Regions from separate parts of the Bacillus luti genome, predicted to be linked through region 3. Evidence: riboswitches for the same ligand, from Rfam matches in the RefSeq annotation. Region 3 holds a riboswitch; each other region holds the start of a gene.

Region 1 (4,211 bases), 370 kb from region 3:
CTTCTAGAATCCGAGTAAGGATCCAACTTGGTATATAATGAGCGTTAATACATAAGCAACTACGAGTGGATAAACGACTGAGAAAATCGTCCACTTCGCTGATCCTGTTTCACGTTTAATAACAGCCACCGTCGCTAAACACGGAACATATAATAAAATAAAGAACATAAATGCATAAGCTGATAATGCTGTATAATGTGCTCCCATTACATTTCCAAGCACATCTTCTTTAACCGCATAAATGATTGCCATTGTTGAAACAACAACTTCCTTCGCTAAAAATCCTGTTAAAAGGGATGCTGCAGCTTGCCATGTTCCAAAACCAAGTGGGGCAAACAGTGGTGCAATAAATCCACCAATCATTGCTAAATAACTGTCTCCCATATCAACACCAAATCCTGATGGACCTGCATAATTTAATAACCAAATGACAACCGATCCACCGAAGATGAATGTACCAGCTTTACGAACAAATCCTTTCCCTTTCTCCCATGTGCTCAGCCATAATGTTTTTGCTTGTGGTACACGGTAAGGTGGTAATTCAATTACGAAAATAGATTTTTCCGCTTTCAAAATCGTAAGAGACATAATTTTTGTAACGAGTAATGCCAGAACAATACCTGCAACATATAAAGAAAATACAACAGTCGCCTGACTATTAGGGAAGAATACTCCCGCAAATAATGCATATACAGGTAAACGTGCTGAACAAGACATAAATGGTGTTACTAAAACTGTAAGTAAACGCTCTTTCTCTTGTTCAATCGTTCTCGCCGCCATAATTCCTGGAACGTTACATCCAAAACCGATAATCATCGGAATAAAAGCTTTACCGTTTAAGCCAAAGAACTCCATAATCCTATCCATAACAACTGCAATTCGCGCCATATATCCTGAGTCTTCTAATAATGAAATGAAAAAGAATAGTGCAAAGATTTGTGGCACGAATACTAATACAGCACCAACACCAGCAATAATACCTTCTGTAACGAGTGCTTGAATAAAATCAGAAGCACCAACACTTGTAAGTCCAGCCGTTACCCAATCCGTAAGCTGCCCACCAAAAAATCCATCTAACATATCAGATAACGGTGTCCCAATCCACGTAAACGTAACCTGAAAAATAAAAAACATAACTGCTAAAAAGATTGGAAGTCCTAAAATTTTATGCGTAATTAACCTATCAATTTTTTCCGAAAAAGGAATTTTTCCTTCTTTCTCATGCTTCATAACATTTGTTTTTAACTTTTCAATATACGCTTCACGAGTCTTGTAAATATGCTCCTCTAACGTACAATCAAGTTTTTCTTCTAAGCGAGATCGAACGGCTACAAGTTCCTTATAAATTGGTAGTGCTTTCATTTCTTTTTCTACTACTTCGTTATTGCTTAAAAATTGAAGGGCTAGCCATCTTGGATGCTCATAATTCGCTGTCTCTAAAAGAGTAATTACTTCTCTAATCCCTTCATCCATTTGTAAACCATATGAAATAATGAATGAGTTTTTATCTTTTTTGTCATTTTCTTTAAGAGTCGTAAGTAATTCTTCACAGCCTTTTCCACTTCTTGCAACAACAGGAATGACTGTTACTCCTAGTAATTCTGATAACCGCTTTACATCAATGACAATTCCTCTTTGCTTCGCCACATCAACCATATTTAGACCAATTGAAACGGGCTTACCAAATTCAAGTAATTGCAACGTTAAATGCATATTTCGTTCAAACTGCGAAGAATCCACGATATTTAACATATGATTAAATTCTTCTGTTAGTAGAAAGTTTGTTACAACACCTTCATCACGTGAAACTGGATTTAAATCATAGACGCCTGGTAAATCAATTAATGTTCCTTGCTTATCTTTTAATTTACCAACCTTCTTTTCTACTGTTACACCGCTCCAGTTTCCTACATATTCATAAGAACCAGTAAGTGCATTAAATAATGATGTTTTCCCTGTATTCGGATTCCCTAGCAAAGCTACCTTATTCACGCTAATTCCACCTTTATCATTTTCGCGTCACAATGACGAATACTAATTAACTGTCCACGACACTCCAATGTACAAGGACCTTTGAACATCGCTTTCTGTTTCATGCGAAGTTCGCTTCCTTCAGAAAGACCGAAAGCAGCCAGTCTTCTCTTTAGTAACTGATCTAACGACTGAATACTTTTTACTAACACTTTCTCGCCAATTTTAATATCTACTAAGCTCATAACCTTCCCCCTCAGAAGAGAATGATAATTATTTTCAAAAGAATTATAGCACACTCTATTTCTCTTGTACTATATCTTTTTGCTTCATATTTATTAACATTTCAATACAATTCTATTTCAATAATTGTCATAACAGATTCGTTTGCCATTCTCATCCATTTCGCTTACAATAAACAATAGCAAATAAAGAATCTCGTTATCACAGGGGGAGCCATGCTGCTGAGAGGGAACACCTTCGTTCCGACCCTTCGAACCTGTTAGTTAATGCTAACGCAGGGATTGTGCAAACGTCCGAAATACATACCTCTTTTTTATTTACGTATTTCGTATCCTCCTATGATAATGTTCTTTTTTGTACAACTTGGATTTAGGGGGAGACAACATGCGTAACACCAATTTACAAGCGATGATCGAATCTGCTATTCTTGCAGCCTTCGCCATGATTATCGATATTTTACCATTATCACTTAAACTTCCAACAGGTGGTTCCATTTCATTTGCAATGATTCCTATTTTTATTATCGCATACCGCTGGGGCTTCAAAATGGCTTTCTTAGGAGGATTAATTTGGGGACTATTACAAATTGTCGTAGGAGATGCTTACATCTTAACACCTATTCAAGCATTCATTGAGTACTTCATTGCCTTTGCTTTTATTGGATTTGCTGGTTTATTCTATCGTCCAATTCAAAATGCTCTTCTTTCATCTAATGAAGACCAATCCAACTTAGGTAGCCGTAAAGATAAACCTGCATCAAAGCAAAACAAAAAAAAGAAAGCACTTGTTTACATGATCCTTGCAACATTTGTCGGTAGCTTTGCACGCTACTTCTGTCACTTTATCGCCGGTATTATTTTCTGGGGACAATATGCACCGAAAGGTCAATCTGCTGTGCTATATTCATTAATTGTAAACGGTAGTACAATGCTTGGTTCTTTCGCCTTATGCACAGTATTACTATTCCTTTTATTTAGAACTTCACCACGCTTATTCAAAAGCATCGGTGCTTCTCAAATAAATGCAAACAAAAAAAGCGCTTAATAAGCGCTTTTTTTTCATATCGTAATATCAATTAAAAATACAATAAATGCACAAAAGAAAATAAATACCATTATACTTAGCCAATTGCTATGCACGGTTCATCGACTCCTTACATAACCTCATATTCTAACCAGATTATATCGCTTAAAAATAAAGATTAGGTAAAGATAATATGAAAATAAATTAAAAAAAGCGTAGCATGCATCATCTACGCTTTTTTCTGTAAATAGAAGTAAAATAACACACCATCTTCTGTATTTTCTGCCCCATATTCAGCATCGTGCAGTTCTAAAATATTTTTTGAAATCGCAAGACCAAGCCCTGTTCCCCCCTGTGAACGCTGGCGAGCTGCATCCACGCGATAAAAACGATCCCAAATTTTATCTAACTGCTCTTCTTCAATGTGAGTACCTTTATTTTCAATACATACTTTTATACGACCTTTTTCATCTATTGTAGAAACAATAATATCTTCCTTATTTGGTGTATAACGTATCGCATTCGTAATGAAGTTCACAATGACTTGTTCAATCCGGCCTTGATTTGCCATCACTTCAAATGGACCTATATTTTTATGAACACGAAGTTCTTTTTTCTCTATTTCCACAGAAAGATGTTCACATATGTCTTCAATTACTGTATCAATATAAAATAAATCCTTTTTCATTTTATACGTGCCTGACTCAAATTTAGCTAACTCAAGCATATCCAATATTAACGTATCCATTTTGTCTACTTCTCGTTCCATCGCTTGAAAATAGTATTCTTTTTTATGTTCAGCTACCCCATCTTTTAAAATGGAAATACAGCTTTTCATAATACTCAGCGGTGTTTTTAATTCATGCGAAACACCAGAAATAAATTCTTTCCGCGTATTTTCTAACTTTCTTTCTTTTTCAATATCTTGTTCTAGCTGTCCAATATGCGAATGGAGTTTATTCGATAGCACATTA
Region 2 (4,211 bases), 1.0 Mb from region 3:
CGTATTGACCGCAATCGGGAAAAACGTAATTAAAACTGTAACAACGACTTTACTCCAGATTGTGTATCCAAACCATAAAACGAAGAGCGGAGCAAGCGCAGTAATCGGAATCGTTTGTGAGGCAACTAATAATGGATAAAATGCTCTTTCCATCCATGTACTCGCATTCATTAACATTGCGAGTCCCACACCTAGTACGATAGAAATAACAACACCTATTAAAACGACGTATAACGTTGCCGGTAAATGAACCGTAAATAATATGTCTTTTAGTTTCCATATCTTTATTACAATTGCAGACGGTGACGGTAAAATGTACATCTCATCTACAATTCTTGCTCCTATTTCCCACATAACGAGTAAAATACTTGAAAGAGTAATGGCAGGAACTAATTCTTTCAATCGGCTTATCATACAAGTACCTGCCTTTGTAACATACTAAGAAGCTCCTCTTTCAGCGCTAACACGTCCGGTTTATATAAATCCTTTCGTGTTCGATTATGATCAAGTGGCACAATCCGCTCAGTCAATGTCATTATCGGCTGCTCCTCCACTACTAAAATTCGATTCGAAAGGAATAGCGCTTCTTCAACATCATGAGTGATGAATAAAATTGTTTTTTCCCACTCTTTCCATTGTTCAAACAACCATTCTTGCAATGATGCCTTCGTTAAGGCATCTAATGCACTAAACGGTTCATCTAGTAATAATATTTCCCCGCCTGTTAATAAAGTTCGGATAAAAGATACGCGCTGCCTCATACCGCCAGATAAATCTTTCGGGTATTTTTCCTCATATCCTTGTAAACCGAATTTATGTAACAGTTCCTTTGCCTTCACTTGCGCTTCTTTCTTTGGTACACCTTGGCACTCTAGTGGCAGGGCAGCATTTTCAATAATTGTTCTCCACGGCAAAAGCATATCTTTTTGAGGCATATATCCTACAGGGTGACTCTTTGTTTCTGTCAGCTCTATTTGTCCAGCACTTGCTTCTTCTAAGCCTGTAATAAGGCGAAATAAAGTGCTTTTCCCGCAACCACTTGGTCCGATAATACTTACAAATTCTTTCTCTTGTATAGAAGCATTTAATTCATTGATGATCGGTTTCTCATCATAATGAAAAGAAACATTATGAAACTGTAGTATGTTCTTGCTCCTCAAATCCCCACATCTCCTTACGATAGGACATATCCCAGAATAAATATTCAAATCGACTGGAATATAAGAAAATCTCCTCTAATCGGTCTAGTTCTTTCTCTGACTTCCCAGCTGCCATTTCATTTAATAAATCTATTAACCAAATACAAAGATTACCGTATTCTTCAGAACTATATCCTTGAATCCACTCACCAAAGAACTCATGATCTCTCGCTCCAGGAATATCATTTAAACGCTTTCCAATCTCCCAGTAACTCCACATACACGGAAGAAGTGCTGCTATTAATTCTGCCAGTGTTCCATTTTGAGATACTGACATCATATAGTTTGTATAAGCTAAATTTTTAGCTGATGGTTTTGCAGATTCCATTTCTTCTACAGAAATACCCAGTCTTTTTGCATATTGTTTATGAATCGTCATTTCTCCATTTAATATTCCATCAATTTGTTCAGCAAACTTTCCCATTATTTGTGGATTCGTTGCTTTTACAACACCAATCGCATATAGCTTTGCATAATCTAGCAGATACAAATAATCTTGTATAATATAATATTGGAATTTATCTTTTTCTAACGTACCATTCCCCATACCTACTACAAACGGATGATTATGACTTTTCTCCCAAACAGGTTGCACAGTTTCTAATAATCTATCGCAAAATTTCATTACTATTTCCCCTTTCAATATGTGTATTTAAATAAAAAACCACTTCTCTATATAAGAAGTGGTTACAGCAAATAAAATTATACATTTATTCGATGTTCCACTTCCCTTCGCTAGTATTACCTAGATCAGGTCTGTAAGGGTTAAGGATTATTCCTCTCTCAGCACATCAAGCACCCCTAGTGGTTCAATATGAAATTTTTAAATCAAAAAGCCCCGTTTCTATACGCAAAGAAACGGGGACTCATAGTTATTGTCCGAATTGCTTCCCTACGCTAGCATAATCTAGATCAGGTAATGAAAAGGATCAAAGGCTTACGGCCCACTCTCAGCTGGCAACACCAGCTCTCCTAGCAAACTATAAAATTATCACTGTCAGTATAACATCGTCATAAGACATCATCAACTGTTTTAATTTTCTTAATTGTCAACAAAATAACAAAGCTATACAACACTTATATTTTATTTTCAAAATCAATATCCTAATTAATTGGATAAAAAGAAATAATTATTCTCAAAAAATTTATTTTTATATTGATTTCATATTACATTTATGTGAATAAACCCACTATATTATATCTTTATACTATAATAAAATTACAACTATACAACTAGAGGAGGTCTCTATTATATGAATATGAAAGCTACTGCTCTAACAGCAACTACTGTCGCAATTGCTTCTTTACTACCTTCTATGGGAGAAACAAATGTACAAAAAGCAAATGCTGAACAATTATCTAATGTTAAAACTGGATATGTCAAAGTGGATCAAGCAACTTTACATAAAGAAGACAATATAAATAGCGTATCTATTGATAAAATCCGCTTTAATACGAAAGTGAACATACTTGAAAAAACGAATGATTGGTATAAAGTATCTGTTAATAATAAAGTAGGTTACGTGCAAAAAGATACTATTCTACTAAAAAACAAACTTCAATCTAATAATCAATACATCGTCAATGCTAATGCATTAAACGTTCGCTCTGAACCTAATCTAGAATCTTCAATTTTAGATGTATTACCGAATGGAAAGTTCGTTACCATTCAAGAAGAACAAGGTGAATGGTATAAGATTTTACATAATGGTCAAACAGGTTATGTACAAAAAGCATTCATATCTAATGGCTCACAACCTTTAGTAAAAGGAATTACAGTTCAAAATAATACGAAGTACACAGTTGCAACACCAAAACTCAATGTACGTAGTAATGCTAGTACAAGTAGTTCTCTACTTGGTTCATTACAAAATGGTACACAAGTGCAAGTAGTAGAAACTGTAGGAACTTGGTATAAAATTCGTTTTGGTACAGGGTACGGATATGTGGCAAAACACTATGTAGTACAAAACCAACCGCAATCACAAGCTAAAACCGCTCAACCTTCATCCATTCCAGCAGCTTTCAAATTCCCTGCTCAAGGAAGAGTTAGCTCAACCTTTGATATGCGCTGGGAACAAATGCATTATGGTATAGATATTGCAGCTCAAGGGAACGTATCCATTCAAGCTGCCGCTGCAGGTAAAGTTGTGAAGTCTTATTATTCGGCTAGTTATGGTAATGTCGTGTTCATCGCCCATCAAATTAATGGGAAATTATATACAACAGTTTATGCTCATATGAAAGATCGCACTGTACAAGCCGGTGATCAAGTACAAACTGGACAACTATTAGGTCATATGGGAAATACAGGGCATTCATACGGACAACATCTCCACTTTGAGTTACACAATGGAGAATGGAATTTTGAAAAAACAAATGCAGTCAATCCACTGCCATATTTAGTTAGGTAAATTGTATGCCACGCAATATACCTCTCTTAATTGAATACTTGGCCTTTTTAGGCTTAATCTGTTGTTTAATCATTTATAATACAAACACTGTATTTTTATCTATTATCATTGCTTTTGTTACTTTAGAAATTATGATGGAATCATTCCAAGTGCAACTAAAACAAAAAATTGCACACATTTATAACGCTCTTTTTCTATTAAGTGCCCTTATAACAAATGTAATTAGTAACGGTTTGTATTTATCTACCGTATTTCCTGTATTTTTTATGGCTATTTTATTATTCATAGCTAGATACGTGAATGTCCCTAATAATAAAAAACATGAACAAGAAGCTTAGAAAGAGGAGACACTGTGTACCAATCTTTCAAAGATACTCCAATGAAATATATATTGAATTTATATGAAAAAATGAATACTTTTTTCGGTATACAAGGAAGTTATACTGCACAACTTCTCCTTTATGGAATGTTATTTCTCATCTTAATTACTTTCTCCTTGTTTTACTAACAAAAAAAGGATCTCACATAAACTTGAGATCCTTTTTAATTTATATTAATTTTTCATATAAACAGTACTGTTTATCCACAAGCATATTTT
Region 3 (4,211 bases):
TTCGTAATGGGAATTGTCGTAGCGAGTACGCTCCACATTATAGCGGATAAAGTGAATACGCGCCGAAAGAAAATGATGAGAAAAAAGAAGAAACGCAGAAGATAAAAAAGACACTTGCAAATTGCAAGTGTCTTTTTTTAATCAAACGTTTGTTTAAAAAGGAAATTATGCTTTCAGCACTTTAATACCTTTCACGATATTCCAAATGAAGTAGTATAAGCTAATGATGCCGCAAATACATAAGACAATCATTGCTCCGATTCCAAGTGTTACGTCTGGTTGATCCGATCCGATACCCATAATTCCTAAAATAGCTACGCCGATGAATGTAGCGATACTTGGAATAATGTGTGTCCATAGAGCACGTTTTGCATGTGGTTTTGTTTCAGCATCGCCTACAATCCAAACGATAATAGGGAATAAGATAGGGGCAAATAGTACACTAAAGTATGATAAAGCAGCTAATATTTTGTTTCCGTTCATATATATCACCTCATGAATAATGTCTGTTGTTATACTATTATTATGCAATAGTTTTGGCAAGCTTTCTATCGATGAACATTACAGGAACATGACGATTTTGTAAGATTTCCTGGAAAAAAGATAAAATTTTCAAAAAAATCTTTTTTGCTAGAAAATAATGTGCTAAAGTATAAATGGAAGTAATTGAAAACGTTTTCCTAAACGTTTTTTATTTTTAGGCTAAAAGGTATGATGACCTGATAGTCTATTGATGAGGTTATTCTATTTAAAAGGGGATTCTTTAGGGGGAGAGAACAATGAACACATGGACACAAGTTTATGATCCGTTCGGAAACATTTGGATTTCGGCGGCAGTCGCACTTATTCCGATTATCTTTTTTTTCTTAGCTTTAGCAGTTTTCCGCATGAAGGGGTATGTGGCAGGATTTATTACGGTTGTACTTACAATTTTAGTAGCGCTGTTCGCTTATAAGATGCCGTTCACGATGGCGATGGCAGCAACCGGATATGGTTTCTTATACGGATTATGGCCAATCGCTTGGATCATCATTATGTCGGTATTTTTATATAAAATTTCTGTGAAAACAGGTCAATTCGATGTGATTCGTGCATCTGTATTATCTATTACAAATGATCACCGTTTACTCGTTATTTTAATTGGATTTTCATTTGGAGCATTTTTAGAAGGAGCAGCAGGATTTGGGGCACCGGTAGCGATCACGGCGGCGCTTCTTGCAGGTCTTGGTTTAAATCCTCTATATGCAGCTGGTCTTTGTTTAATCGCAAATACTGCACCAGTAGCGTTTGGCGCAATGGGAATCCCAATTACAGTTGCCGGACAAGTAACGGGTATTGATCCACATAAGATCGGACAAATGGCTGGACATCAGTTACCGTTCTTATCATTATTTGTTCCGTTCTTTATCGTATTTTTAATGGATGGATTTAAAGGGGTAAAGCAAACGTGGCCTGCGCTGTTTGTAGCGGGTAGTTCATTTGCAATTACGCAGTTTATTACAGCGACATTCTTAGGACCAGAACTTCCGGATATTACATCGGCGCTTGTAAGTTTAGTAAGTTTGGCGCTGTTCTTAAAAGTATGGCAACCGAAAGAAATCTATCAATCAGGGCAAGCGAATAGTGAAGTAGCTGCAACAACGACAGCGGCATCGATGCCGAAATTAACGTTAGGAAAAGTCGTAAAGGCATGGTCTCCATTTATCGTATTAACAGTTATGGTAATTATTTGGAGTCAAAGTTTCTTTAAGGCGTTATTCGCTCCAGGTGGCACTTTAGAAAGTCTTGTATTTAAGTTTGAAATTCCAGGCTTGCACAATTTAGTAATGAAAGCAGAGCCAATTGTAAATAAACCGACGCCTTATGAGGCGATTTTGAAGCTTGATGTATTATCAGCAACTGGAACAGCGATTTTAATTGCTTGCATCATTTCCATGTTTATTTTGAAAATGAGTGCAAAAGATGCAGTAGTGACATTTAAAGAAACGTTAAATGAACTGAAAATGCCAATTCTATCAATCGGATTCGTATTAGGATTTGCATTTATCGCAAACTATTCTGGCCTATCTTCTACATTAGCGTTAGCGCTAGCTGGAACTGGCGGATTATTCCCGTTCTTCTCACCATTCCTAGGGTGGATTGGCGTATTCTTAACGGGATCTGATACGTCAGCGAACGCACTGTTCTCAAACTTACAAGCAATTACAGCACAGCAAGTCGGTGTATCTGAAGTGCTTCTCGTTGCAGCAAATACAACGGGTGGTGTAACAGGGAAAATGATTTCTCCGCAATCGATTGCAATTGCTTGTGCGGCAGTTGGACTTGCTGGAAAAGAATCAGATTTATTCCGATTTACAGTGAAGCATAGTTTGTTCTTCGTCATTATTGTTGGTATTATGACGTATGTGCAGGCATATTATTTAACGTGGATGATTCCATAAACAATAAAAGAAATAAACTTTGCATTTTTCAGATTATCGTGTATGATGGGAAAGTATTGAAAATTAAATCAGTGATAAACTAGGGGTGCCTAACGTATGCGTAGGCTGAGAGAGAAGCGCGTGATCTTCTTAACCCTTTGGACCTGATCTGGCTCGTACCAGCGTAGGGAAGTTAACGGCTTTACATAATGATGTCTTTTATGAGCCAGGTCCTTATTTTTTTATGGACCTGGCTCTTTTTATTTTGGCATGCGCTGGCCATATCTCGTCCTTGTCACGAACAGGGGAGGCAACAAAGGTTATGAAACAATCTGTTTCAGCTGAGCAAATTGAATTGAAGTCGAGTTTACCAGGGAGTAAGAAAGTATATGTGGATGGACCACGCGCAGGCATGAAAGTGCCGATGCGTGAGATTGAACAAAGCGAAACGAACGGCGTCCCGAATCCTCCAGTCCGTGTGTATGATACGAGCGGTCCTTATACGGATCCGGCGTATAAAGTGGAGCTGGAAAAGGGATTGCAGGCGCCGCGTCACTCTTGGATAGTAGAGCGCGGAGACGTAGAAGCATACGAAGGGCGCGAAGTAAAACCAGAGGATGACGGTGTGAAAGTGGCTTCGAAACATACACCTGTTTTTCCGCAAATGGATCGCCAGCCGCTTAGAGCGAAGCAAGGTGCAAATGTTACGCAAATGCATTATGCGCGTAATGGCATTATTACGTCTGAGATGGAATACGTTGCGATTCGTGAGGGAGTAGACCCTGAGTTTGTTCGTAAGGAAATTGCAGAAGGCCGTGCTATTTTACCCGCGAATATTAATCATCCGGAAGCAGAACCGATGATTATCGGGCGTAATTTCCACGTGAAGGTAAATGCAAATATCGGAAACTCTGCTGTATCTTCTTCTATTGCAGAAGAAGTAGAGAAGATGACGTGGGCAACGCGCTGGGGTGCAGATACGATTATGGATTTATCTACAGGTAAAAACATTCATACGACGCGTGAGTGGATTATTCGTAATGCGCCTGTACCAGTTGGAACTGTACCGATTTATCAAGCGCTTGAAAAGGTAAATGGAATTGCAGAAGATTTAACGTGGGAAGTGTATCGTGATACGTTAATTGAGCAAGCGGAGCAAGGCGTGGATTACTTTACGATTCATGCTGGTGTATTACTTCGTTACATTCCAATTACTGCAAAGCGTACGACAGGTATCGTTTCGCGTGGTGGTTCGATTATGGCGCAGTGGTGTTTATTCCACCATAAAGAAAACTTCCTATATACTCATTTTGAAGAGATTTGTGAAATTATGAAGCAGTACGATGTTTCGTTCTCTCTTGGAGATGGATTACGTCCAGGATCGATTGCAGATGCAAATGACGAAGCACAATTCTCTGAGCTTGAAACACTTGGTGAATTAACGAAAATTGCTTGGAAACATGATGTGCAAGTGATGATTGAAGGACCTGGACATGTACCAATGCATTTAATTAAAGAGAATATGGAAAAAGAACTTGATATTTGTCAGGGCGCGCCATTCTATACACTTGGACCGTTAACGACAGATATTGCACCAGGTTATGACCATATTACATCGGCAATTGGAGCTGCAATGATTGGTTGGTTCGGAACTGCAATGCTTTGTTATGTAACACCGAAAGAACATTTAGGATTGCCAAATAAAGATGATGTTCGAACGGGGGTTATTACGTACAAAATTGCAGCACATGCGGCTGATCTTGCGAAAGGGCACAAAACGGCTCATCAGCG
Region 4 (4,211 bases), 2.5 Mb from region 3:
TAGATTATAATAACTAAAAAGACTGTCTCTAAATGGGATGGTCTTTTCGTCCTTTGGATTCTCCGTCCATCCCGACAGATTAACGTTTTGATAAAAGGGCTACGATCATCGATTACGAGCGCATAGATACGTTATCCACACTTTACTCTTTTTTCAAAGAACTGTATAGGTATAGCGTAATATTGATTCTATTTTGAGAAATCCCCGGAAATGTCCCCTTTTTCTCGAAAAAAAGACCTGCATAAATGCAGGTCAAATATAAATTAGGGAATGTCCTTAGAAAAAATTACTGATGAAATTTCATATCACTTATGCTTTGGGAGACGGAAATCTTGCAGCTTCAAAATGCGTACTGTTTTCTACATTAGAAATAACTCCAGCTACGCTACTTTGTGCAAAAATCTCGACTAAATCCCCTGCATTCAACTGAATGATTGATGAAACAGCAACGACGTTGGCAAAGTTTATTGGACCAAAAAAGTCATTATCTATTGCAATTGCTGGATTTCCATTAACACGAATTTCTACCCGCGCTCTATAATTTACGTTTATGTTATTCGGGATAAAAGCAATCGTTCCAATAACAGAATAAACGCCTCTTGTCTTTGGAATAAAAATTGATGTAGTTGGATTATACTCATTCGCTAAATCAAATTGTTCATTTTGGAATAATACTTTAACAAAAGTATCGGCTGGAACATTTTGAATCCCCGTTTTTATAGCTCTAAAAGCAGATGCTCTTACAAGCTTGCCCTCTTTATCATCACAACAATCCACTTTCACATGAATCCAAGGGTTTTCCTCATGCTTTTTATCACATTTTTTATAATATCCATCATATTTGTTATAACACTTACTACTTTTATAACAATCATGATATTTCTTTTTGTAACCCTTACAATCTTCACCATAAGAATAGGACATACTAACATCTCCTTTCAAATTCATTACTATATATTATGTAAGATAGATTTAAAAAGTTTGGACGAGCTTTTACTATTTTTAATAGAATTAAAAAAGCCCCATCATTTTGCGGGGGAAGGAAACAATAAAATATATAAATGACACACTTTCATTTATATATTTTCAAATATTAATAACCGTAATTTCCTCATATAATTCTTACTTCCTTTCTTCATTTGTCTTGATCATCAAAAAACTATAAAAAAGGTATTGTCTATACCTATGTATAGCAATACCTCTATTCTTTATCCAATTACATCTTTCACGTCTGTATCCACTGGCCATTTCTCTAACGTATAAGCCATTTCCCAAAATGAATATTCATATTGACTACTGATAATGAAATGCTGTTTCATACGATTACGATCTGCCTCTGTTACTGTCTCCGCTATAGCATCTAACCGAGCGATCTGTTCCTCAACTAACGTACGGAACCAATCTGATCCATATGCAGAAATCCATTCTTGATAAATTGGTTCTTCTGGCGTGCTGGCTTTTAAACGTTCACCAATTTCGTAATACAACCAATAGCAAGGTAAAATTGCTGCGATAATATCCCCTAAATGCCCCTCATACGCAGCTCGATACATATGTGAAGTATACGCATATGCAGTTGGCGCAGGGATAAAATGATTTTTTTCTTCTTTTGTAATCCCTAGCTTTTTGGCAAAATTCTCATGTAAGGATAATTCCGCCTCATACGTATTTTGAGCATGGTGCGCCATACGGGCAGTCGTTTCTAATTCAAGAGCTTTTGCAGCTCCTAACGTTTGTACTCTAGCAAAATGACTCAAATAATATGAATCTTGAAGCACATAATAGCGAAAACTAGCTAAATCTAACGTTCCCTCTCCAAGTTTTTTTACAAAAGGATGATTAAAACTAGCTTCCCAAATTGAATCTACTTCTTTGCGTAATGATTGTGAAAAAGTCATTTAAATCCCTCCAGGTAATTTATAGAACACAAATATTTATCCCATTTATTAAAGCTGTAAAATAAAAAAACTTTCTTTACAGGCGTAAAGAAAGTGAAATAGACGATATTAATTTATGCATAAAATATCTTGTCTTCCCCACTTCCCTACGCTGGCATTAACCAGATCAGGTACTAAGAGTCTCAAAATTTCATTTGATCTCAGCCTATAACAGGCCCCCCTAGTGGATAAATATTTAGTTATCGTATTGTAATTATCATAGCATACTTCGTGGAACTATCAAAAGTTTTAATTGTACAATTATCTTAAAATCCTTCTTCTTTTCTAACTTTTAACGATGTTTCAATTATCATATCTAATAGTTTACTATAATTAATGCCCGCCGCATCTGCACTTTTTGGTAATAAACTTGATTGTGTCATCCCTGGTAATGTATTAACCTCCATTACATATGGAATTCCATCCTTCACCATCATATCAACCCTTGCATAAACACTACATTTTAATGCTTTATAGCAAGCCAGTGAAGCTTTATTTACACGTTCCTTAATTTCACCTGGAAGTTCAATAACTTCTTCAATTGTACTCGTATCATCATATTTTGCATTGTAATCAAAGAACTCCGCTGCATGTCGAATCGAGATGATAGGTAACTGTTTCCCATCAAAAATGGAACATGTAATCTCTTCGCCCTTTATATACTTCTCAATTACTACTTCTGAATCCCATTCAAATACAGTTTCCAGCATTGAAATTAATTCATTTTTATTATAGACGATTTTCACGCCAACACTCGAACCACCAGAGTTAGGTTTTACCACTAACGGAAACCCTAACTTCTCTAACTCTTCAAGGTTTAGATCCTCCATTTTTGTAAGTTCAATCCAATCTGGCGTTTCTATTCCTTCATAACGTAAAATCTTTTTTGAAAGATTTTTGTCCATACATATACCGCTAGATAACATATTGCTACCGCTATAAGGAATACCTAAACTCTCAAGCGTCCCTTGAACCGTACCATCTTCTCCGTATTTTCCGTGTAATGCGAGCAGCGCAAAATCAATGTCTTTCGCTTTTTCAATTAAATCCATTTTTTCATTTAACGTAATTGGAACGATTTCATACTTACTTTTATCTAAATGTGCAATCATTTCATTTCCAGTCATAATTGATACTTGTTTTTCAGAGGATACTCCTCCCATAATAACGCCAATTCTCATCTTCTCAACTCCAAGTTTCATTTTTTAATGTATCACCAATTATTTGAATCCCGCTAACTATTTCCTTTTCTTTCAAACGTGAAAATCCTAATCGGAAAGTGTTTGCTCCTCCTCCGTCAGAATAAAAAACATCTCCCGGAGAAAACGTAACTCCTTTCTCAAAACACTTTTGTAAAAGTGTTCGGGCATTAATATGCTCTTCTAGTTCTATAAATAAATGAAGTCCACCGTCTCCAGTCATTCTTTTAAACGGAATGTACTGATTGCATGCTCCAACAGCTAACTCATATTTTTTCTTATAAACAGATCTTGCCTTTTTTAAATATTTCTCAAAATATCCTTCATGTAAATATTGAAAAAGAACAGCTTGATCTAAAGTAGATGTGTGAATCGTTCTTGCCCTTTTTATACTTTCTAAATAATGAATCAGTTCTTTGTCTGCTATAATCCAACCTACACGTAACCCTGGAAAAAGTACCTTTGAAAAGCTACTAATATAAATGACGTTATTACCAGCTCCAGCAAAAGTTAATAATGGTGCTAAATGTGAACCTGAATAACGTAATTCTTCATTAAATCCATCTTCTATAATAGGAATCTTATATTTTGAAAATAATCTCATTAGTTCCGTTCTTTTCTCCGAACTCGTAACAATGCCAGTCGGATTATGATAAGAAGGAATTAAATACGCAAAATCAAAATCCATTTCACCTAAACTTTTTTCTACTTCATGTGTATCAATACCATCATCATTCATATCAATCCCATGAACTTCAAGTCCATGCAAGCGAAAAAGCTTCAGTGCAGCATGGTGAGTTGGATTCTCACAAATAACACGCCCTGATTTCTTTGATAAAGAAGAGAGTACAATATCTAATCCTTCTGTAAATCCATTTGTAATTAAAATATCTTTGTTCGAAATATCTACACCTTTCATTTCCATATAATGAAGTAGATAATTCATTAAAGGTCGATAACCTTTTGCATATCCGTAATTCAATACGATATCCCCTTCAATGGACATACGAGTAAGAAAAGCTCTTTTGAAATTTTCAACATCAAATAGCTTTTCATCCGGTGCTATACTATTAAA

What was found. A riboswitch is a leader RNA that binds a small molecule or an ion and turns the genes downstream of it on or off. The one in region 3 is predicted to bind thiamine pyrophosphate.
Region 1: another riboswitch for thiamine pyrophosphate. It lies ahead of thiT (energy-coupled thiamine transporter ThiT); the one in region 3 lies ahead of thiC (phosphomethylpyrimidine synthase ThiC).
Region 2: another riboswitch for thiamine pyrophosphate. It lies ahead of tenA (thiaminase II); the one in region 3 lies ahead of thiC (phosphomethylpyrimidine synthase ThiC).
Region 4: another riboswitch for thiamine pyrophosphate. It lies ahead of tenA (thiaminase II); the one in region 3 lies ahead of thiC (phosphomethylpyrimidine synthase ThiC).

Annotation. Positions count from the first base shown of each region.
Region 1 covers NZ_CP040336.1:565,513-569,723, reverse strand. The annotation lists gene feoB (ferrous iron transport protein B) at 4-1,992, opposite strand; gene EUC40_RS02925 (FeoA family protein) at 1,989-2,216, opposite strand; TPP riboswitch at 2,411-2,513, shown strand; gene thiT (energy-coupled thiamine transporter ThiT) at 2,599-3,258, shown strand; gene EUC40_RS02915 (sensor histidine kinase) at 3,467-4,211, opposite strand, start outside.
Region 2 covers NZ_CP040336.1:4,377,401-4,381,611, forward strand. The annotation lists gene EUC40_RS22190 (ABC transporter permease) at 1-414, opposite strand, end outside; gene EUC40_RS22195 (ABC transporter ATP-binding protein) at 411-1,160, opposite strand; gene tenA (thiaminase II) at 1,129-1,824, opposite strand; TPP riboswitch at 1,910-2,012, opposite strand; TPP riboswitch at 2,072-2,183, opposite strand; gene EUC40_RS22205 (SH3 domain-containing protein) at 2,453-3,613, shown strand; gene EUC40_RS22210 (hypothetical protein) at 3,619-3,951, shown strand; gene EUC40_RS22215 (DUF3965 domain-containing protein) at 4,193-4,211, opposite strand, start outside.
Region 3 covers NZ_CP040336.1:196,770-200,980, forward strand. The annotation lists gene EUC40_RS00945 (metal-binding protein) at 1-105, shown strand, start outside; gene EUC40_RS00950 (magnetosome magnetite crystal formation protein family) at 166-483, opposite strand; gene lldP (L-lactate permease) at 780-2,441, shown strand; TPP riboswitch at 2,513-2,628, shown strand; gene thiC (phosphomethylpyrimidine synthase ThiC) at 2,743-4,211, shown strand, end outside.
Region 4 covers NZ_CP040336.1:2,665,672-2,669,882, forward strand. The annotation lists gene EUC40_RS13660 (hypothetical protein) at 1-10, shown strand, start outside; gene EUC40_RS13665 (ABC transporter permease) at 310-924, opposite strand; gene tenA (thiaminase II) at 1,209-1,898, opposite strand; TPP riboswitch at 2,025-2,130, opposite strand; gene ddlB (D-alanine--D-alanine ligase) at 2,204-3,118, opposite strand; gene pdxR (MocR-like pyridoxine biosynthesis transcription factor PdxR) at 3,123-4,211, opposite strand, start outside.